DNA from 3 places in the Magnetospira thiophila genome. Region 1 is predicted to be linked to each of the others. Evidence: predicted binding sites of a transcription regulator. Region 1 holds the regulator's gene; each other region holds the start of a gene.

What was found. Region 1 encodes PhoB, which activates phosphate uptake and scavenging genes when phosphate is short. Its sites were predicted from a motif close to TNTCATAAAACTGTCA; they were not measured.
Region 2: the regulator PhoB is predicted to act here: its motif matches at 5,103-5,118, upstream of nifL (nitrogen fixation negative regulator NifL).
Region 3: the regulator PhoB is predicted to act here: its motif matches at 4,037-4,052, upstream of ACYQ1P_RS16635 (diacylglycerol/lipid kinase family protein).

Annotation. Positions count from the first base shown of each region.
Region 1 is NZ_BAAHXF010000002.1:163,023-170,475, reverse strand. Features, by position in the region: gene pstC (phosphate ABC transporter permease subunit PstC) at 1-622, shown strand, start outside; gene pstA (phosphate ABC transporter permease PstA) at 634-2,199, shown strand; gene pstB (phosphate ABC transporter ATP-binding protein PstB) at 2,246-3,028, shown strand; gene phoU (phosphate signaling complex protein PhoU) at 3,057-3,779, shown strand; gene phoB (phosphate regulon transcriptional regulator PhoB) at 3,810-4,502, shown strand; gene ACYQ1P_RS10395 (DUF1190 domain-containing protein) at 4,571-5,137, shown strand; gene ACYQ1P_RS10390 (glutathionylspermidine synthase family protein) at 5,137-5,433, shown strand; gene tnpC (IS66 family transposase) at 5,396-6,727, opposite strand; gene ACYQ1P_RS10380 (glutathionylspermidine synthase family protein) at 6,908-7,453, shown strand, end outside.
Region 2 is NZ_BAAHXF010000001.1:760,373-767,825, forward strand. Features, by position in the region: gene ACYQ1P_RS03680 (4Fe-4S dicluster domain-containing protein) at 1-25, opposite strand, end outside; gene nifB (nitrogenase cofactor biosynthesis protein NifB) at 37-1,524, opposite strand; gene nifA (nif-specific transcriptional activator NifA) at 1,800-3,371, opposite strand; gene nifL (nitrogen fixation negative regulator NifL) at 3,382-4,242, opposite strand; gene nifL (nitrogen fixation negative regulator NifL) at 4,155-5,012, opposite strand; gene rsxA (electron transport complex subunit RsxA) at 5,280-5,861, shown strand; gene ACYQ1P_RS03710 (RnfABCDGE type electron transport complex subunit B) at 5,879-6,409, shown strand; gene rsxC (electron transport complex subunit RsxC) at 6,420-7,453, shown strand, end outside.
Region 3 is NZ_BAAHXF010000002.1:1,468,179-1,475,631, forward strand. Features, by position in the region: gene ACYQ1P_RS16620 (CZB domain-containing protein) at 1-571, opposite strand, end outside; gene ACYQ1P_RS16625 (MBL fold metallo-hydrolase) at 769-1,683, shown strand; gene ACYQ1P_RS16630 (TldD/PmbA family protein) at 1,755-3,089, shown strand; gene ACYQ1P_RS16635 (diacylglycerol/lipid kinase family protein) at 3,093-3,986, opposite strand; gene ACYQ1P_RS16640 (UDP-2,3-diacylglucosamine diphosphatase) at 4,242-5,078, shown strand; gene ACYQ1P_RS16645 (glycosyltransferase family 4 protein) at 5,087-6,151, shown strand; gene ACYQ1P_RS16650 (sensor histidine kinase) at 6,120-7,453, opposite strand, start outside.

The DNA.
Region 1 (7,453 bases):
GATCTATATGGCGGAATACGCCTCCATGGGGTTGCGCAACTGGGTCAAGCCGATCGTCGAAATCCTGGCCGGCATCCCGACCGTGGTTTACGGCTTCTTCGCCGCCCTGACCGTGGCTCCGTTCTTCCGCAACTCCGGCGAACTGTTCGGGCTGACCATTTCCTCCGAAAGCGCCCTCGCCGCCGGTGGGGTGATGGGCATCATGCTGATCCCGTTCGTCTCCTCCCTGTCGGACGATGTGATCAACGCGGTGCCGCAATCCCTGCGCGACGGCTCCTACGGTCTGGGGGCCACCAAGTCGGAAACCATCCGCCGGGTGATCCTGCCCGCCGCCCTGCCGGGCATCGTCGGTTCGATCCTGTTGGCCGCCTCGCGGGCCATCGGTGAAACCATGATCGTGGTCATGGCCGCCGGTCTCGCCGCCAATCTGACCGCCAACCCGTTCCAGGCGGTCACCACGGTGACCGTGCAGATCGTCACCCTGCTGGTCGGCGACCAGGAATTCGACAGCCCCAAGACCCTGGCCGCTTTCGCCCTCGGTCTGGTGCTGTTCTGCATCACCCTGATCTTGAACATCATCGCCCTGCAAGTGGTACGCAAGTATCGCGAAGCCTACGATTGAGCGAGGTTCCCATGGCCATCGAATTTTCATCGCAACGGACGGCCGAAAAGGTCGCCAGCGGCATCAAGTCGCGCTACGCCGCCGAACGCCGCTTCAGAGCCTATGGCCTGGGGGCGATCGTCATCGCCCTGAGCATGGTGGCGGTGCTGTTCATCACCATCTTCGGCAATGGCTATTCGGCCATGTGGCAGACCATGATCAATCTGGAGATCACCCTGTTTCCTCAGGACATTGATCCCCAGGACACCAAACATCAATCGGAGCAGGCCATCGCCCGCTTCGAGTCCCAGGGCATTCATTTCGACCGGGACGCCCACGCCCTCAGCCCGACCCTTGCCAGACGGGCCTTGATGGAGGCCGACCCCGACATTCTGTCGGCCCTGGCCACCGGCAAGGTGATGCCGCTGGGCAGTGCCGAATTGGGGGCCTGGATGGTCGCCAATGCCCTGCCCGACACCGAGGGACTGCCCAAACAGGCACATCAAAAGCTGGCCGAGTTCCTTGGTGCTCAGGCCAGCGCCTATTACCGGACCCTGCAAACCGCCGACTATCTGCGGTTGGTCAAACAAGCCGTTGGAGATCTGTTCCCCGACGTCTCCAAACGCCGCGACAAACGCGCGCTGTATGACATGGTCAGCCCCGGTGCAGCCTACTTCATTCGCGACAAGGTGCTGTCCGACCCCGCCTTGATCGGCCAACGAATCACCATTCAGGTCCCCATGTCCGACGACATGGACCAGTTCGAGAAAGGCGTCATTTCCGCCGAGATCCCGGAATCGGATCGCCGGGTCAAGGACAACCAGATCGCCTGGTATGAACGCCTGAAGAAGCGCAACATGATCGAGACGACCTTCAATAGCATCCTGTTCACCGCAGGGGATTCCCGGGAACCCGAGTTGGCAGGTATTTGGGGGGCCGCCGTGGGGTCGTTCTTCACCCTGTCGATCACCTTGCTGCTGTCCTTCCCCATTGGGGTGGCGGCGGCGGTCTATCTGGAAGAATTTGCGCCGGTCAACAAGTTTACCGACCTGATCGAGGTCAACATCAACAATCTGGCTGCCGTGCCCTCCATCGTCTTCGGGCTGTTGGGTCTGGCCGTCTTTCTCAATGTGTTCGGGTTGCCCCGCTCGGCCCCGCTGGTCGGCGGTCTGGTGCTGACCCTGATGACCCTGCCAACCATCATCATCGCCTCGCGGGCCGCCTTGAAATCGGTGCCGCCCTCCATCCGCGAAGCGGCGCTCGGCGTTGGGGCCTCCAAGATGCAATCCATCTTCCACCATGTGCTGCCCCTGGCCATGCCCGGGATGCTGACCGGCACCATTATCGGCATGGCCCAGGCACTGGGCGAAACAGCGCCGCTGCTGATGATCGGCATGGTCGCCTTCATCGTCGACATTCCGGCCTCCCCGTTCGACTCGGCGACTGTTCTGCCGGTTCAGATCTATCTTTGGGCCGATAGCCCGGAACGGGCTTTCGTGGAACGCACTTCAGCCGCCATCATGGTGCTGTTGGCATTCCTTATTTTCATGAACGCCGCAGCGGTTCTGCTGCGTAAAAAGTTCGAACGTCGCTGGTAGGAGCAGATCCGTGAGCAACGAACAATTGACGACCCCCAGCAAGACCCTGGGCACACCGTTTCTGAGCGAAGGCACGCCCAAGGTGGCGGCGCGCAACGTCAATGTCTATTACGGCGAAAAGCACGCCATCCGGGATGTCAGCATGGACATTGCCGAGAAGCAGGTGACGGCCTTTATCGGACCCTCCGGGTGCGGCAAGTCGACCTTCCTGCGCACCCTCAACCGGATGAACGACACCATCGACATCTGTCGGGTGACCGGGGATATCCGCATCGACGACTCCGACATCTATGACAAGAAAATGGATGTGGTGCAGCTTCGGGCGCGGGTCGGCATGGTGTTCCAGAAACCGAACCCCTTCCCCAAGTCGATCTATGAAAACGTCGCCTACGGACCGCGCATTCATGGCTTGATTGATCACAAGGACGAAATGGACGCCCTGGTCCAGTTCAGCCTTGAAAAAGCGGGCCTGTGGAACGAGGTCAAGGATCGCCTGGATCAGCCGGGCACCGGCCTGTCGGGCGGCCAGCAACAGCGTCTGTGCATTGCCCGCGCCATAGCCGTGCAGCCGGAAATCATCCTTATGGACGAGCCCTGCTCGGCGCTCGATCCGATCGCCACGACGAAAATCGAGAACCTCATCGACGAACTGCGCGAGAGTTTCACCATCGTCATCGTCACCCATTCCATGTCCCAGGCGGCGCGCGTTTCGCAAAAGACCGCGTTCTTCCATCTCGGCGATTTGGTGGAGTTGGACGGCACCGAGACCATCTTCACCAATCCGCAGGAGCAACGCACTCAGGATTACGTCACTGGCCGCTTCGGCTGAAGACGACGAGGCAACAAGGATCAGACCCATGTCGCAAACGACCAACCACGAACATACCATGCGCACTTTCGATCAGGAGCTCAAGGCCCTGGAGAACACCCTGGCCAAGATGGGCGGTCTGGTGGAAGCCCAGCTTTCCGATGCCATTCTCGCCCTGGTCCGCGGCGATACCGAATTGTCCATGGAAGTCATCGCCCATGACAAACGTATCGACGAGTTGGAATCCGATATCGACCACAAAACCCTGCGCATACTGGCCCTGCGCCAGCCCCAGGCCATCGACCTGCGGGGCGTGGTCAGCGCCCTGAAGGTGGCTAGCACCCTGGAGCGCATGGGCGATTACGCCAAGAACATGGCCAAGCGCAATCTGGCTCTGGCCAAGGCCCCGAATTTCAACGGTGCCGTGGCCACCATCTCGCGCATGGGCAGTCTGGTCCAGGAAATGGTCAAGAACGTGCTCGATGCCTACCTCAGTCGGGATGTCGCCATGGCGACCGATGTGTGGAACCGGGACGAGGAAGTCGACCATCTGCACACCAGCTTGTTCCGCGAACTGCTGACCTATATGATGGAAGACCATCGCAACATCACCGCCTGCACGCACCTGTTGTTCATTGCCAAGAACATGGAACGTGTCGGTGACCATGCGACCTTCATCGCCGAACAGGTGCATTTCCTGGTCGAAGGCAGTGTCCCCGATGAGGAGCGCCCGAAAGAGGACGAGTCCAGCACCATTGTCGTGACACCGTAAGCCGCAGCGGAACCCCGGAGTTCGAAACTGATGAAGCCGTTGATTCTTATTGTTGAAGACGAGGCACCGCAAGCCGAAGTGTTGCGCTACAATCTGGAAAAAGCCGACTTTCGCACCAGCATCGCCGGCAGTGGCGAGATCGCCCTGGCCAAGGTGGGGGAGGAGCCGCCGGATCTGGTCATTCTCGACTGGATGCTGCCCGAATTGTCCGGGCTTGAGGTCTGCCGCCGTTTGCGCGCCAACAAGGAAACCCGCGCCCTGCCGGTGATTATGCTCACCGCCCGCGGCGAAGAGGGCGACCGCATTCGTGGCCTCGACAATGGGGCCGACGACTACGTGGTCAAGCCCTACCTGCCCAGCGAGATGGTGGCCCGGGTGCGCGCCGTACTGCGCCGTTCCCGCCCCTCGCTCGGCGAAGACAAGCTCGATTACGGCGATATCTCCATTGATCTGCTGGAACACAAGGTCACCCGCAACGGCAAGCTGGTGCATCTGGGGCCGACCGAATTCCGCCTGCTCACCACCCTGATCGAGCGGCCGGGGCGGGTCTATTCCCGCGAACAGTTACTGGACATGGTCTGGGGCCGCAATATCCACGTGGAAGAACGCACCGTCGATGTGCATATCCGGCGTCTGCGCAAGGCATTGAACGATGACGATCAGCCCGATCTGATCCGTACCGTGCGCGGGGCCGGTTATTCCATGGACGAGGAAAAGACCTGACTCGGCTTGCGGTCGGGGGTAGGCTCTCCCATCTTATTTGAGTACCCCCCCTCGTGAGGAGAAGTTGTATGAAGCGTTCACGTCACGTCGCCCTGGTCATGATGGGGGCCAGTGTTCTGGCGCTCACCGCCTGTAGTGAGAGCGAAGTGGATGTGGGCGTCTTCGACAGCGTCGACCAATGCATGATCACCCCGGGCATGACCCAGGAACTCTGCACCGACGCCCTGGCCCAGTCTAAAGCCGAGCATGTGAAAGTGGCCCCCAAGTACACCGCCCAGGCCGACTGCGAAGCCGATTTCGGTGCCGGTCAGTGCGAGACGGCGCCCTATCAGACTCAATCCGGCGGTTCGGTTTTCATGCCCATGATGATGGGTTTCATGATGGGGCAGATGTTGGGCGGCAGGAGCCAGCCGCTGTATCGTTCCTCCGATGACGCCAAATCCTACCGCACCGCCGACAATAAGCCGGTAGCCACCAAAACAGGACTGACCAAGGTGCCGCAATCCCTGACCCAGTCCCCCAGCGTCAAGACCTCGACCATAAGCCGGGGCGGCTTCGGCAGTCGCGCCACCGGTCTTACGCAGACCGCGCGGATGCCTACCGGAAGTCGCAGCTTCGGCGGTTTCGGCGGCTGATGCAACGCCTCCCCCTGACCGAACGGGAAGACTGGAGAGCCACCGCCGCCGAGCACGGCTTCGATTTCCACACCTTCGACGGCGATCCCTATTGGGACGAGAGTGCCTGTTATCGTTTTTCCCTCGCCCAGATCGAAGACCATCTGGAAAACCCGGCGACGGAATTGGAGCAGCTTTGCTTCGAGGTGGTGGAACGGGCCATTGCCGATGATGAGGTGCTCCTGAAACGTAATTGCTCACCCCCTTGGGTGATGTCCGTCACGTTGCCACCGGCAGGGCGGTACCGTCAAGGGTGAGTCTGATGGCGGGGAGGATTCCGATTCCTCGTCGTCGGGCGGTTTCGAGGACGGATCTGACGTTGGCGTAGAGGGTGGCGCCCCACTCGGATCGGAAGCAATTGGTGACCTTGCGGAAGATGACGCATGGCCGGAGCGCCTGTTCGGAGCCGTTGTTGGTGGCCGGGATGGCGCGGTTGGTGACGAAGACGAAGAGGTTCTGGCGGAAGCGCTTGATGGAACGGAGCAGCTTCTCTCCGGCCGTGGTGGCGGGGACGATCTTCAGCAATTCGTCGAGCCGGGACTGGAGGCGGGAGTGATAGGCCGCCAGGGTCGCATCGGCCAAATCCGGTCGGCGCCGGCCGATGCGGGTGGCCCGCTTCAGCAGGGCCCCGAGGCCGGGAGCCAGGGCATCGTCGCCCGCGTCGATGGCATATTGGATGTCGCGCAGCAGGTGGGCGAGGCAGGCCTGATGGTCCTTGGCGGCCCACCCCATCTGCGCCGCCAGCCGGTCGGATACCCAGAAATCGGGGCGAACCTCGCCGAGGAATTCCTCGACCACCGCCTTGCCGCGCGAGGGTCGGATGACGAAGCAGGCGCTGTCGCCGTGGTGGAAGACCCAGTTCCAGAAGGTCCGCTTGCCGACGCGGACGGATGTCTCGTCGGATTCGATCGCGGTGCCGGACAGCAGCCGCTCCTTGATACGGCTGGTCTGGGCCGCGAAGGCGGGCGCGCTGTCCTGGAGCATGTTGGCCAGCGCCCCTTCGCTGATCTCCAGGCCGAACAGGTCGCGCAGCAGGCGCTCCAGCCGTTCGAACGGAATCGCCTGACCGAAGCGCAGATAGAGGACGAAGGCCCGCAGGTTGGGGCCGAACGGCGAGCCCGGTTCCAGCCCGGCGGGCGCGGGCGCCTTGAACCGCTTGGCGCAACAGGGGCAGGTGCCACCGAACAGCGTCACCCGTGTCACGTCGGGCGCGATCTCGGGGATTTCGATGCGGTCGTAAGCCTGGACCTCGGCCTGTGTGACGCCCGTCACGTCCGCTCGGCAGTGCGGGCAGTGGTCGGCCAGCACGTCGCGCCGTCGTGTCGGGTTGGGGTGCAGCGGCCGATGTGCTCCCGCATGGGCCTTGCCCTTCGGCTTCGCCTTGCCCTCGCCATTCGGCTTGTGCCCTTGCGACGGCGGCTTGCTCGAATTGTCCGGCGTCTTCGGCGGCAGGTTCAGTTTCTCCCGCAGATCCGCGTTCTCGGCCTTCAGCGTGGCATTCTCGGCCTCCAAAGCCGAGACCCGCGATTCCAGCGCGTCCAATCGCGCCATCAGCGAACCGATCAGCGTGTCCTTCTCGGACGGGGAAAGCGTGGTGATGTCGGGCAGCGGAGTCATGGAAAGGTTGACTCATATTCGCCCATCCAGCGCAACAGAAATCTGCATTTCGGAGCCGGATATCGTCACGCCGCCCCAGCGCTCCCCCGGTCAAGCCGTCGGGGTCGGTGAGCAATTACCCTGAAACTGGCCATCCCGGAGTTGTTCTGGCAACCCATCGCCGAGAGTTGGCGCACCCAACAGCGCAATCTTTATGGCCGCATGGATTTCGTCTATGACGGCACCGGGCCTGCCAAACTCCTGGAATATAATGCCGACACCCCGACCGCACTGTATGAAAGCGCGGTCTTTCAATGGGTGTGGCTGGAACAGGCCCTGGAACGCGGGATCATCCCGCCCGGCTGCGACCAGTTCAATTCCCTGCACGAACGGCTCGTCGAGGCGCTGGCCCTCATGGGCATTGCCGGGCCGTTGCACCTGACCTGCGCCCGCGACAGCATCGAGGACCGCTCCACCGTATCCTATTTGGAAGATTGCGCCGCCCAGGCCGGATTGGAAAACCGCTTCTTGTTCATCGACGAAATCGGCCTTTCCCCCGACGGGCGGTTCACCGATTCCGAGGACACGGCCATCTCTACCTTGTTCAAGCTCTACCCCTGGGAATGGCTACTGCGGGAGGACTTCGGCCCGCACATTCCGGGCAGTGGCTGCACCTTCATC
Region 2 (7,453 bases), on a different contig from region 1:
AGCTCTCAATAATTTGCAGGGACATGATATTAATCCTCAGGCGCTGATTTGAGCTTTCTGGAGCGAAACGGCCAGACGGCCATCCTCATACATTTCCAGGTACACGGCCTTGATGGCGTCTTCGATGGGCTCCATGGCATGCTCGCCGTTGGGCAGGATGCCTTCGGCTTCCAGCCGTCCCCAGGGTTCGATGCCGATCTTGGCGGCCAGCACGGTCTCGCAGTCGTCCAAGGCGGCAACAATCTTGTCCATGATGCTCTCGCCGTTTTCGTCGCAGGTATCGGCCCCGGTGCAGTACTGGGGCACCTTGCGATGACTGATGAAGCGCACGCCCGCCGGGGAGGCTTCGTAGACCAGGAATTCGGAGGCATGGCCGAAATGTTCGTTGATCACCCCGGCGCTCTTGGTGGCGACAGCCATCTTGACCGGGCGGGCTGTCGAATCAGGGAAATTGCTTTCCGGCATGACTTTGATCTTGTCGGCTTCGCGATGGGCCTCGATGGACTCATGCAGCTTGGCGCGTTTTTCCATGGCGGCCTGGTAGTCGATCTCCATGACCTCGACCTTTTCCATGGTAAATTCGTCGCCCCGGTCCTCGCCCAACAGGCCGACCGCATCGGCCCGGCACTGGCGGCAATGGCGCATCATATTCATATCGCCGGAGCAGGAATCCTGAAGCTCCTGAAGCTCGGTCTTGTTGGGGCCGCGCTGCCCCATGACCCCATAGAAGGTGCCATGCTCGGCCTCGGCAATCAGCGGCATCACGTTATGCAGGAAGGCACCCTTTGACTTGACGACCTTAGACACTTCTTGCAGGTGTTTGTCGTTGACCCCGGGGATCATCACCGAGTTGACCTTAACCAGAATGCCGCGCTCGACCAACATTTCCAGCCCCAACTGCTGCCGTTCGATGAGGATTTCAGCGGCTTTTCGGCCATGAATGCGGCGGTTTTTCCAGAAGATCCAGGGATAGATCTTGGCCCCCACGTCCGGATCGACGCAGTTGATGGTAATGGTCACATGATCCACATTGACCTCGGCCAGAGCCGCCACATGGTCGGGCAGGGACAGGCCGTTGGTGGAGACGCAGAGCTTGATATCCGGGGTCTCGGCGGCCAGTCGGCGGAAGGTCTCGAAGGTGCGTTCCGGGTTGGCCAGCGGGTCGCCCGGACCGGCGATGCCGAGCACCGTCATCTGCGGCACATTGGCGGCCACCGCCTGCACCTTGCGCACCGCCTGATCGGGGGTCAGCAGTTCTGAGACCACCCCGGGCCGGGATTCGTTGGCGCAGTCGTATTTGCGATTGCAGTAATGGCACTGGATGTTACAGGCCGGGGCGACCGCCACATGCATGCGGGCGTAATGATGGTGGGCCTCCTCGGAATAGCAGGGATGATTATGAACCTTTTCCCGAATATGTTCCGGCAAGTGGCTCATCTGGTCCGAGGGGGTCCCGCAGGCACTGGTCGAACAGCCGCTCTTGGTCTCCCCCTCGGGAGTCTGTCCCAATACCGTCAATTCCATGTCGGGTCTCCCGCTTCGAAAAAGGTCCTGGGGAGGCATCTGCAAGGGCTGTGCCGATTTACGACCGCCCCTCAACCTGTTGAAATCACGAAGAGTCTAACCATTAGTGCGGTGCGGGAAAGGTGACAGCGCAGGGCCTGGGGATGTCGGGAATGCGACAAATCCTTCGACAAGCTCAGGATGAGGAAATAAGCAATACCCGCATCCTCATGCTGAGCTTGTCGAAGCATGAGCTTGTCGAAGCATGAGCCTCCTCCGCAGTGTCCTTCAAAGTCTCAAATCTGCCGCATCTTGATATTCAGCGTTTTGATTCGGTAGGCGATCTGGCGGGGGGTCATGTCGAGCAGGCGGGCCGCCTTGGCCTGCACCCAACCGGCTTCTTCCAGCGCCGCGATGACCTGTTCCCGTTCGTCCAGGTCGGGGTCGTGGGGATCGAAGCGCGGGGTTTCGGTGGGCACCTGGGTGGGCGGGATCGGGGCACGGTGCAGGCCGGACTCCCGCAAGCCGGACAATTCGATCACATCCCGGTCTATGGCCCCGGTCTCGCACAGAATGGCCGCCCGCTCGATGTAATTCTCCAGTTCGCGCACGTTGCCCGGCCAGTCGTGGCGCATCAACAATCGGATGGCGGAATCGGTGATACTCAACTCGCGGCTCTGCTTGGCCGCCACCTTGGCAACCAGGAAGGCGGCCAGATCGGGTACGTCCTCGACCCGGTCGCGCAGGGCTGGCAGGGTGATCGGCATGACGTTCAGCCGGTAATAGAGATCCTCGCGGAAGGCTCCGGATTCCACGTCGGCCTCCAGATCGCGGTTGGTCGCCGCGATGACCCGCACGTCCACCTTGAGGGTCTTCATGCCGCCGATGCGTTCGAATTCACCTTCCTGCAACACCCGCAGCAGCTTGGCCTGGAAGGTCGGTGTGATTTCACCGATTTCGTCGAGAAACAAGGTGCCGCCGTCGGCCTGCTCGAAGCGCCCCTTGCGCTGCACGGTGGCTCCGGTGAAGGCCCCTTTCTCATGACCAAATAACTCGCTTTCGAGCAATGTATCGGGCAGCGCGGCACAGTTCAGCTTGATGAAGGCCCCGGCGTGGCGCGGGGAGTTGTAGTGAATGGCGCTGGCGATCAGTTCCTTGCCGGTGCCGGACTCGCCCCGAATGAGCACCGTGGTGTCCCACTTGGAAACCAGCCGTACCTGTTCGAAAATCTCCCGCATGGCCGGGGCGTGACCGACGATCTGATCGAAACCGTGTTGATTCTTGACCGCCCGGCGCAGCTTGTCCCGCTCGTCGCGCAATTCGCTCTGACGGCTCTCGAAGCGGCGACACAGGCGCACCGTCTGGGCAAAAAGGGTGGCGATCATTTCGAGGAACCGCCGCCATTCCTCCAGCAGTGCCCCGCCTTCCGGCGGCTGCGCGGCGACCACCCCGATGACATCCTCGCCGCCGAACAGGGGCACCCCGATGAACGGCAGATTCATATCACAGATGCCCCGCTTATGCAGAAAGCGCGGCTCATCGGAGACCTTGGGCACCACCACGGTCTCGCCCCGCTGCATGATCATGCCGACGATGCCCTCGCCCTGCCGGTAGCTGACCGGATGGTCGGAATCGCCGCTGACCACCACCCGGATGGTGGTTTCTCCGGTGTCGGAATCGAGCAGGCTGACCATGCCATGCAGAAACACGTTTTTCTCGTGCAGCATGGTCAGCACCTCGCGAATGGTCAGTTCCAGATTCAGCGAACGGCTGAGCATCTGACTCACCTGATAAAGGGTGGCCAGTTCCATTTCCAACAGGTCCTGACGATCGGAGATCCGCAGGGGTATTTCCGTCTCGGCCTTCATGTCAAAACTCCTAGTCGGCAGTCTGCGACAGCCGCGTGCTCAGGGTCACTCTGACCCGGCAGCCCCCGGCCGACCCTCGTTCGATGACAATCCCTCCCCCTTGATCGAACACCACTTGTTGGGCAATGGCCAACCCCATCCCGGAATGGCCCTGCGCCCGTCGCCAATTGCAATAAAACGGCTCAAATACCTTGATCCGCAGATCTTCAGGCACGCCCGCGCCGGTATCCTCGACGACGATTTCCACCATGTCGTCCACCGTTGTGCCGGTGTGTATGTTGATATCGCGCCGCGACGACCCGCTTTCGGCCAGGGCGTCCACCGCGTTGTCGAGGACATGTTTGATCAACGCCCGCAAGGCTCCAGCCCGCCCGGGAACCGTCGGCAGGACCGATGTGGGCTGCCAGTTGACCACCGCTCCGGTGACCAGGAAGCGTTCGGTCGCCACGTCCAGCACGTCGCGCACCACCTCGTTCATGTTGACCCGTTCGATGCCCTCCATTTGTACGGCGGGCATGGCCTTGCGCAGGCGCTCCAGGGATTTCTTTCCGGAGCCAATGGCGTCCTGCAGGGCCTTGGCCAGGGCACTGCCGCCCTCGCCCTGCCGATGCAGCATGCCGACTGCGGCCCCGATCATGTTGAGCGGGCCTTGCAGTTGAAAAATGGCCGCCGCGATGGTCTCGCGCACCGCGTTGATTCGGGTCTGGTCGGCCATCAGCGCCCGCACCATGGCGGTCCGGGCCTCCTCGAAGCGGCGCCGTTGCAGGGTGATGTCGTTGCAGGTCAACAACAAGCCGGTGCGACGCTGTTTGCGAAAGAAGTGATCCGCCGTGGCGTCGTATTCGTGAACCCAGGACCCGGAGCAGGACAGCCAGCGCGGCTCGCTGCCCCCCCGGAATCGATGCGGATTTCCACATGGGAAAAGTCGATTTTTTGATCGAAAATCTCTTTCAAATCGCACTTTTTGCTCTCGGCGACGGCGGCCAGAACCCGCTCGGCGGGCTCGGCTATCCTGAGATCCGCCGTCAACAGCTTGTAGGCGTGGTTGTCGAGCACCACGCCTCCGTCTGGGTCGAGAAACACCATGGCCACCGGCGCCGCCTGTAGAACGGATTCGATCAGCGTCTTCTGATTGCGAACCTCCTGCTCCAATTGATGCAGCGCCGTCACGTCCCGGTGAATGCCAACATAGAAAGCCACCCGCTGATCTGCATCCTTCACCGGCACCACGGTCAGGTCGGCCACATAGGGGTCACCGCATTTCTTGCGATTGACCATGATGCCACACCAGACATCGCCACCGCCGATGGTCGCCCACAGGTCCTCGTAGACATGGGTCGGCGTCGCCTTGTTGGACAGGATCGATTCATTGCGATCCACCAATTCCTCCGGCAGGTAACCGGTAATCTGGGAAAAAGCCTTGTTGGCATAAATGATATTGGCCCAGGTATCGGTGATGGAAATGGCCAGGGGAAGCTGTTCCACCGCCTCAAGAAAAATCCGTGGCGGCAACCCGGCTCCCCGCTCATCGGAGGCCATGAGCAACAGGTCCCGGACCTCCTGCGGGATCTCGGGAGGCAGGGAAGCGAGGAATTCCTGCAAAGGCCGGGTCTGGGCCGCTGCCGATTTGGATGTCAGCATGGTTCGTCCTCATCTTTTGAATGGGAACTAGCAAGTTCCATGCCTTGTTGGTTTTCGTCGGGAATTCCGCCCGCAAGCCGTTGCGTCTTTTGTCGGTTTTGCGACAGAAGCGCGCCTCGGAGGGGGCCGGTTGTCGCAACGCCAACACGAAAACCTGCTTATCTAATGAGCAGGCCAAACGGGACCGATTGAAAAAGCAGCAGATCCAGCCATTGCCCAAAACTGGTATGGGAAATGCAGTTCTTCAGGATGAAAGGAGCCGACACCATGGAATCCTATTTCCTGCTGATCCTGGGTACCGTGTTGGTCAACAACGTCGTGCTGGTCAAGTTTCTCGGCCTGTGCCCCTTCATGGGGGTTTCCAACAAGGTTGATACGGCCCTGGGGATGGGTTTTGCGACCACTTTCGTGCTGACCCTGTCGGCGGCGGCCAGTTGGGTGGTGGAGCATTTCGTATTGGTGCCACTGGACATCGGCTTTCTGCGCATTCTGACATTCATTCTGGTGATTGCTGCCGTGGTGCAGTTCACCGAAATGACCATCCGCAAGTTTTCGCCGACCCTGTATCAGGTGCTGGGCATCTTCCTGCCGCTGATCACCACCAATTGCGCTGTGCTCGGCGTGGCCCTGCTGAACATTCAGGAAGACAACGATTTCACCCAAAGCCTGCTGTACGGCTTCGGCTCGGCGGTCGGCTTCACCCTGGTCATGGTGATTTTCGCCGGGCTGCGCGAACGGCTGGCCCTCGGCAATGTCCCCCTGGCCTTTGCCGGATCTCCCATCGGCTTCATCACAGCAGGGCTGCTGGCCCTGGCCTTCATGGGCTTTACCGGCCTAACGGCGAACTAAGCGCGAGGAGACATAACATGTTGACCGCCATTGGAAGCCTGACTGTTCTGGGGGTAACCCTCGGGGCCTTGCTGGGGGTTTCCGCTCGCTATCTGCGGGTCGAGGGTAATCCGCTGGTGGGCACTCTGGAGAGCCTGTTGCCGGGCACCAACTGCGGCCAGTGCGGATTTCCCGGATGTAGCGCGGCGGCCCAGGCGTTGGCCGACGGACAGGCCGAAATCAGCCTCTGTCCGCCCGGCGGGCGCACCCTGGTCGGCGCCCTGGCCGATACCATGGGAGTTGTCGCGGATCTGTCGGCGATGGAGGAAAAGGAACCCCTCATCGCCTTCGTCAACGAGGACCTTTGTGTCGGCTGCACCCGCTGTTTCAAGCGCTGCCCGACCGACGCCATTCTCGGCAGTTCGAAGCAGATTCATGTGGTCATCCAGGACGCCTGCACCGGCTGCGAAAAATGTGCCGAGGCCTGCCCGACCGAATGTATCGACATGCGGCCTATCCCGGAAACATTGCAAACCTGGCATTGGCCGAAACCGGCCTTTGCGGCCTGAGGAGCGCGCGATGAAACTGTTCAGCATCCGCGGTGGTGTTCATCCGAAAGGGTACAAGGAGTTGGCAGCTCACGCCCCGATTCAGGCAATCGGTCTGCCCGCCCTGCTGCGCATTCCGTTGCAGCAGCATATCGGGGCCCCCGCCGAACCGGTAGTCAAGAAGGGGGACTGGGTCAGGAAGGGACAGCTTCTGGCGGTCGGTCAGGGCATGGTCTCGGCTCCGGTCCACGCCCCGACATCGGGCCAGATCAAGGCCATCGGTCGCTATGTTGCGCCCCATCCCTCGGGCCTGCCCGGACGCACCATCACCCTCAAGCCGGATGGCAAGGAAACCTGGACCGACGATCTGCCGCCGCCGCTCGACCCGGAACGGGCGACCGCCGAAGAAATCGCCGAGCGGGTGGCCCAGAGCGGCATCGTCGGCTTGGGCGGCGCGACCTTTCCTTCCGCCGTGAAGCTCAATTTGGGGCAGCGCTACGAGCTGCATACCCTGGTCATCAACGGCTCCGAGTGCGAACCCTATCTGACCTGCGACGACCGACTGATGCGCGACCGCGGGCCCCAGGTGGTCGAGGGCATCGCTCTCATGCGCCGCGCCCTGGGGCTCAAAAAGGTGATTGTCGCCATCGAGACCAACAAACCGGAAGCCCTGAAAGCCATGAAGGCGGCTGCGGCGGAATTGGCGGATTTTCATGTGGTCGGCGTGCCGACCCGCTATCCCATGGGGTCGGAAAAACATCTGGTGCAGACCCTCACCGGCCTGGAGACCCCGGCCCGGGGACTGACGGCGGATATCGGCGTGGTGGTCCATAACGCGGCCACCGCCTATGCCGTCCATGAGGCCGTCCGTCATGGCCGTCCGCTGATTTCCCGCATCGTCACCCTGTCCGGCGGGGCAATGGCCCGCCCCGGCAACTTTGAAGTACTCATCGGCACCCCGATTCAGCATCTGATCGACGCGGCGCAGGGCCTGACCGAGGCGGATGCCCGGTTGATCCTTGGCGGACCGATGATGGGCCAGCCGCTGATTTCCACCAAAGCTCC
Region 3 (7,453 bases), 1.3 Mb from region 1:
CTTTCTCCAGATCTATGGTCCAGCGCATATGGGCCAGCCGCGCCACATTGACGTTCAACAGCATGGCCCCCAGGTTGTTCTTGCGCCGCTTGATCGGACCGATGCCGGATTCCGTCTCCGTATGCATCATATGCAGCGCCGGCGGTTTCTCACCGCCACCAAGCAGACGCTGCAACAGGCGCGTCGGGCTGCGCGCCAGATCGCGGGTCCATTGGCTTTCGATGACCGACAGTTCCATGGAGGTCAGATGAAAAATAATCTCCTTGCTCAGATTGCGCACCTGCGCCAGATGCAGCTCCGCCAGCTCATGATCTTCATCCGCCACCGCCCGGGCCACCGCGTCGGCGGCCTTGTGGAATGACTTGTGCACGTCCTTGAGAATCCAGACATCCCGAGTGTGGGCGTATTTCTGCAACCCCGAACCATAGATCCACACCCCCACATCGCAATCCTCATGGCTTTGCAGTTGCACAGGTCCCCCCTTGCCCGCCACCAGATCTTCCAGTTGATCCTCCCATTTCAGGTGAATCAGACGAGCAATATTGACATCGAGGTTGATATCGAGGGCCATGGTGAAGTTCCGTCATCAAAAGGGGAGCAGAAAGATACGTTCGATATGATATAACATACTTTTTAAGAAAGTAAAGACACCCGCCCGGACGCAAATCGGTCTTTGGCCGACTCATTTGTTTGGAACGGGGCCTTGGAATGGGATAACAATCTTTCAACTGAGTTGCAACCGCATGTACCGAGGAGACTCCCCGCCCCATGAAAAAATTGCTGCTGACGCTCTGCCTACTGATCCCCGCCAGCCTTGCCCAGGCGACGGCTTTGTCGGTGGTCAAGGTCCTCGACAATGTCTACGCCATCGTCGGACCGTTCGAACAACGCAACGCCGACAACCTCGCCAACAACGCGACCTTCGGCTTCGTGGTCACCGACCAGGGTGTCCTGCTGGTCGATTCGGGCGGCAGCTTCAAGGGGGCGGCGGCCATTGAGGCGGCCATCCGCACGGTGACCGAACAGCCGGTCAAGATCGTCATCAACTCTGGCGGCCAGGATCATCGGTGGTTGGGCAATAGTTATTTCAAAGCCAAAGGTGCCCGCATCATCGCCTCCCGGGCGGCGGTCGAGGATCAGAAGGCACGCACCCGGGACGAGTTGTTCATGCTGACCCAGTTGATGGGCGCGGCGGCCCTGGAGGGTACGGAACCGGTCTATGCCGATGAAACCTTCGACACCGACATGTCCCTGACCTTCGGCGGCGAGACCTTTGAGCTGCATCATCCGGGCCCGGCCCATACCCTGGGCGACGCCTTTATCTGGATGCCCGAAAAGAAGCTGGTTTTCGCCGGAGACATCGTGTTTGTCGGACGCATGTTGGGCATCGGACCGGCAGGAAATACTCAAAGCTGGATGACCGCCTTCGAGGCCCTGGCGGCATATCAACCGGCGCAGGTGATTCCGGGCCACGGCGCGCCCACCACGCTGGCCCAAGCCAAGGCGGAGACTTACGACTACTTGGCCTATTTGCGTGAGCAAATCGGGGCCATTCTGGCCCGGGGTGGCGCCATCGAAGACGCGATTGCCGTTAATCAAGACGCCTATCGTTCGTTGGCGGTGTTCGAGCAAATCGCTAAACGCAATGCCCAGAATGTCTTCATGCAGATGGAATTCGAGTAACCCGCCCTTGGCTTTGCGCCGCCGATCCCCTATGTGAGTCCTGTCCCTTTTTCGTCCAGGAAGCCTCCCCCATGCCCGATACCCTCGACCTGCTCACCGACCTGATTGCCAAGGCCCGCAAGGCGGGGGCCGATTCCTGCGATGCGGTGCATGTGGCCGGAACCGCCCTGTCCTTGTCCCTGCGGCTCGGAGAAACGGAAAAAGTCGAACGCTCCGAAGGTCAGGACTTAGGATTGCGGGTGTTCATTGGCAAACGTCAGGCGGTGGTTTCCAGTTCCGATCCATCGGTGGCGGCGCTTGATGAATTAGTCGAACGGGCCGTGGCCATGGCCCGCGAGGTGCCGGAAGACCCCCATTGCGGCATTGCCGATGCGGACCAATTGTGCCGCGACTTTCCGAACCTGGACAGCTCCGACCCTCAGGATGTCTCTCCCGAGGATCTGGCCGACGCGGCCCGGCGGGCCGAACAGGCGGCGCGCGCCGTTCCCGGGGTCACCAATTCCGAAGGCGGCGAGGCCAGTTGGCAGCGTACCCGCGTTTCCCTGGCCGCCAGCAATGGCTTTGTCGGTCAGCGTCAGGAATCCCGCCACGGACTCTCGGCTTCAGTGCTGGCCGGGGAAGGCACCGGCATGGAACGGGATTACGATTTCACTTCCGCCGTTTACCGGGCCGATCTGCGCAGCCCGGAACAGGTGGGACGCAGCGCCGGTGAAAAGGCCGTCGCCCGACTGAAACCGCGCAAGGTGGACTCGGCCACCGTGCCGGTGGTCTTCGACCCGCGCGTCTCGCGCAGCCTGCTCGGCCATCTGTCCTCGGCCATCACCGGTCCGTCCATTGCCCGCGGCACGTCGTTTCTGAAGAATAAAATGGACCAACGCCTGTTTGCCGAAGGGGTCTCCATCATCGAAGACCCGCACCGCCCGCGCGGCCTGCGCTCCAAGGGGTTCGACGCCGAGGGGCTGGCGACCCGGCAACGGCAGATCATCGAGGACGGACGGCTGACCACCTGGCTGCTCGACCTGCGGTCAGCCCGCCAATTGGGCCTGCCACCCACCGGCCATGCGACGCGCGGCACCGGCGGACCGCCGTCGCCCGGCGTGACCAACCTGTATTTGACCCCGGGCAGGCTGTCCCCCGCCGAATTGATGGCCGACATCCAACAGGGGCTCTACATCACCGAAATGATCGGCTTCGGGGTCAACGGGGTGACCGGCGACTACAGCCGGGGCGCGACCGGCTTCTGGATCGAAAACGGCCAGCTTTCCTACCCGGTCAGCGAAGTGACCATCGCCTCCAATCTGCTGGACATGTTCGCCCGAATGACCCCGGCCGACGATTTGGAATTCCGCTACGGCAGCGACGCCCCGACCGTGCGGATTGAGGGCATGGCCCTGGCCGGACGCTGACCCTTACGGCATCATCAAGGTCAGTTGCCGGGGCTCCACGGACAGCGACAGCGGCAGGTGGCCGAGGATATCGCCGTCGCCCTGCACCGGATCGCCGAGCGGGCCTTCGACCGTGATTTCCCGGGCCGCCACCACCGCCACGTCGCGGAAATACTTGAGCCGTCCCGAGACCAACCCCCAGAGATAGCGCAGGGTATCCCAACGCCCATTGTTTTGAAACAGGCAGACCTGGAAGGTGTCTTCCTGTAGGCGGGCCAGCGGCGCACAGGAGAACTTACCGCCATAATAACGGCCGTTGGAGATGACTGCCGAAGCGGCCTCCACCGTCCGACCGTCCAGGGTCAACCGATAGTGCGGCATCGGCGGTCGGGCCAGTTGGGCCAGGGTCTCGATCACATAGGCACCCTTGCCCAGACGTTTCTTGATCCGCGGATTGACTCCCGCCACCACCCGGGCGTCGAAACCGATGCCCGCCATCTGAATGAAGCGCCGGTGATTGGCCCGCCCCATGTGCACCGGGGTTGGTTGCCCCAGGGCAATGACCCGGGCGATGGCCGACGCCTTGCCGGACAGGCCCATTTCCAGCGCCAGCACATTGGCCGTCCCCAGGGGAATGATTGCCAGCGGCAACCTGAAATCGTCAACACCATTGATCACTTCGTTGATGGTACCGTCGCCGCCCGCCGCCACCAGCACATCGAACTGATCGGCCGACGCCTCGGCGGCAAAGGCCTCCGCATCGCCGCGACAGGCGGTGTCGCGCACCGTCAAAACGCACCCCAAATCGTGCAATTGCCCGACCACCCGATGAAACAACGTGCCATGACGCTGACCGGCAACCGGATTATGGATCACAAGGACGCGACGGGTGACGCTTCCCAGATAGGATTCGATCATGTTCTTGTCACTTTGTTGGGGTTCAGTATTTCAGCAATGTGTAAATCTGATGACAGTAAGAATACAAAAAAATAACAAAATGAAAAGTTACAATTCTCAACGACAGTCCCAAGACGCTTTTTTTAATATTTCGTGAAATGCCCACGCGGCCTCTATACAGGGCGCGCCAATCCGGTTACTCAACATGTGGGAGTTCAACGGGGCCTCCCACTATATATATGAAACCCCGTCTTGTCGGGGATAAAGGTCCACGCCATGAACGCCGTGAGCAAAAGCAAGCTGCATTATCGGACCATCTGGATCTCGGACATCCACTTGGGAACCCGTGGATGCAAGGCGGAATTTCTGCTGGATTTCCTGCGTCATACGGAATCGGATTATCTCTATCTGGTCGGCGACATCATCGACAATTGGCGCCTGAGCCGCAAATGGGAATGGCAGCAGAGCCATAACGACGTCATTCAGAAAATCCTGCGCAAGGCCCGCAAGGGAACCAAGGTCTATTATATTCCCGGCAATCACGACGAAAGTTTCCGCGACTTCGCCCGCCACCGTTTTGGCAACGTGGCTATTCAGACGGAAATCATTCACACGGCGGCCGACAAAAAACGATATCTGGTTCTGCATGGCGACCAGTTTGATGCGGTGGTAAAGTATGCCAAATGGCTGGCGTTGATCGGTGACTGGGCCTATGAATTCCTTCTAGAAGCCAATCACTGGCTGAATGTGGTCCGACGCAAGTTGGGATTTCGGTATTGGTCGCTCTCCGCCTTTTTAAAACACAAGGTAAAGAATGCCGTCGAATATATCAGTCGTTATGAAGAAGCGGTGGTCGGCGAGGCCCGCAGGCGCGGCGTCGATGGCGTCGTCTGCGGCCATATCCATGCTACGGCGCTATTCGACATGGGTGGCATTCTCTATGCCAACGATGGCGACTGGGTGGAGAGTTGCACCGCATTGGTGGAACATCCCGATGGTCGGCTGGAGGTTCTCGATTGGTTGAAAATGCGCGATCTGTCGCCAATCGACGCCCGGGTTCGGGAAGTTGCTCCCATGTCTCGACCGATCGAGACCCCGGCAACGGAGATCTGAGCCCCCCCATGCCTATCTTCATTGTCTCCGACGCTTGGTATCCGCAAGTCAACGGCGTGGTGCGCACCCTGGACTCCCTTGGACAGATGCTCCGGTTGCGGGGCCGCGAGGTCCATTTCCTCACCCCGGACAGTTTCCGCACCGTGCCCTGTCCCACCTATCCGGAAATTCGCCTGGCAATATTTCCCGGGCGACAGGTCCGCCGGGTCCTCGAAGCGGCCCGCCCCTGCGCCATTCACATCGCCACCGAAGGCCCCCTGGGACTGGCGGCCCGCCGCTATTGTCAACAAGAAGGATTGCCCTTCACCACGGCCTATCACACCCGCTTCCCGGAATATATTTACGCCCGGACGCGCTTGCCGCTGTCTTGGTCCTATGCCTTCATGCGCTGGTTTCATGGCGGGGCGGCCAATATCATGGTGGCCACGGAAACCATCGAATTGGCGCTTAGAGAACGGGGATTCAATAATATCCGCCGTTGGACGCGCGGGGTTGATACAGAGTTGTTCACCCCTGAACGGCGCCAGAACAAACCCGCGGAATTGGTCGATCTGGACGGCCCAATTCAGCTCTATGTGGGCCGGGTGGCGGTGGAAAAGAACATCCAGGCCTTTCTCGATCTGAAGACGCCGGGCCACAAGGTGGTGGTCGGCGACGGCCCGCAGCTGGACGAGTTGCGCCGTGCCCATCCCGAGGTGCTGTTCGCCGGCACCAAGCATGGGGAAGATCTGGCGTCCTGGTATGCGGCGGCGGATGTGTTCGTTTTCCCCAGCCGCACCGATACCTTCGGGCTGGTGCTGATTGAGGCGCTGGCCTCGGGCGTCCCGGTGGCCGCCTATCCGGTGCCCGGACCGTTGGACGTCATCGGCGACAGCCCTGCCGGGGCCTTGGATGAGGACCTGGAAGCGGCGGTCCGTCGCGCCTTGAACATTCCCCGCCAGTTGTGCCGCCCCCATGCGGAGAAGTTTTCCTGGGCCGCCAGCGCCCAACAGTTTCTCGACAATCTGAGCCCGATCCGCGATCAGGAGACGGCATTGGAACTCAAGCGGACGGCGGAGGTTCTGCCGGGCTGAGTGGCAGGGTGAAGTGGAAGGTCGCCCCCTGCCCCAGTTCACTTTCCACCCAGATTCGCCCCCCATGGCGCTCGACGATGCGCTTACAGATGGCCAGCCCGATTCCGGTCCCGCCGTATTCCTCACGCTGATGCAGGCGCTGGAAAATAATGAAAATCCGATCATGATAGACGGGGTCGATGCCGATTCCGTTATCGGCCACCGCGACATGGACCATGCCCTTTTCCACCGCGCCGGATATCCGAATCTCCGGCCGTCCGTCGGGTCGGCGATATTTGAGCGCATTGACAATCAGGTTCTGGAACAGTTGTCCAATTTGCGATGGATCTCCCTGAATGCTCGGCAATTTTTCACACACCACGGTACCGCCGGACTCCTCCAGCTCGACCCGCAATCCCTCCATCACGTTTTTTGTCAGACGTTCACAATCGACGGCGGACAGTTTATCGCGATGGGTTTCCACCTGGGACAAGGCCAACAGGTCGCTGATCAGGGAATCCATCCGCAATGCCCCATCGACCGCATAGCCGATGAACTGATGGGCATCCTGATCCAGCAGCCCGGTACATTTCCGTTGGAGAAGCTGCAAATAGGAGGTGATCATGCGCAACGGCTCCCGCAGATCGTGCGAGGACACATAGGCGAACTGGCGCAGTTCATCGTTGGAGCGTCGCAGTTCGTTTTGCGTCCGGGCCAATTGCTCTCCCATCTTGTTGAAATGATCGCCGATTTGCGAAAATTCCCCTTCCAGGCCGGAAATGCGGTGATTCAGGTCGCCCGCAGCCAGCGCGTCGAGGCCCTTCGAGAGCAGGATGGCAGGTCGGGTAAGGAAGCGGCGAACGGTCAGGGTGATGATCAGAAACAGCCCGATGAACACCAGCAGGTGGACGACCAGATCCTGCATCACCGTGTTCCAGATCCGTTGATCCAGATCCCCGCCCGGAATTTTGATGCTCACGATGCCGCGCAGGTCCCCGACCTTCATGTCGAAGGCCGTGTCGTAGGCGTCCCGAATGGTTTGCGGTGCATCTTCGCGGCGCCCATGGCATTTCAAGCAGTATTTCTCCACCCAGATGGGGCTGGCATAGTGGAAATAGGTTTCGCCGTCACCGCCCTTGAAGGTGGTCAGGCGACGCTCTTCCTGGCGGTTCTGGCGGAAAAATTGCATCGCCGCTTCCTCGACCGCATCGGCCCTGTTCCTGGAATTCCGAGGATTGTCCGACACATTGTTGAAGGAAACGCCGGAATGGTCCCAGGACTTGAACTCCTCGGAAATCCGCGAGATGGAATGGGCGGGCAGAA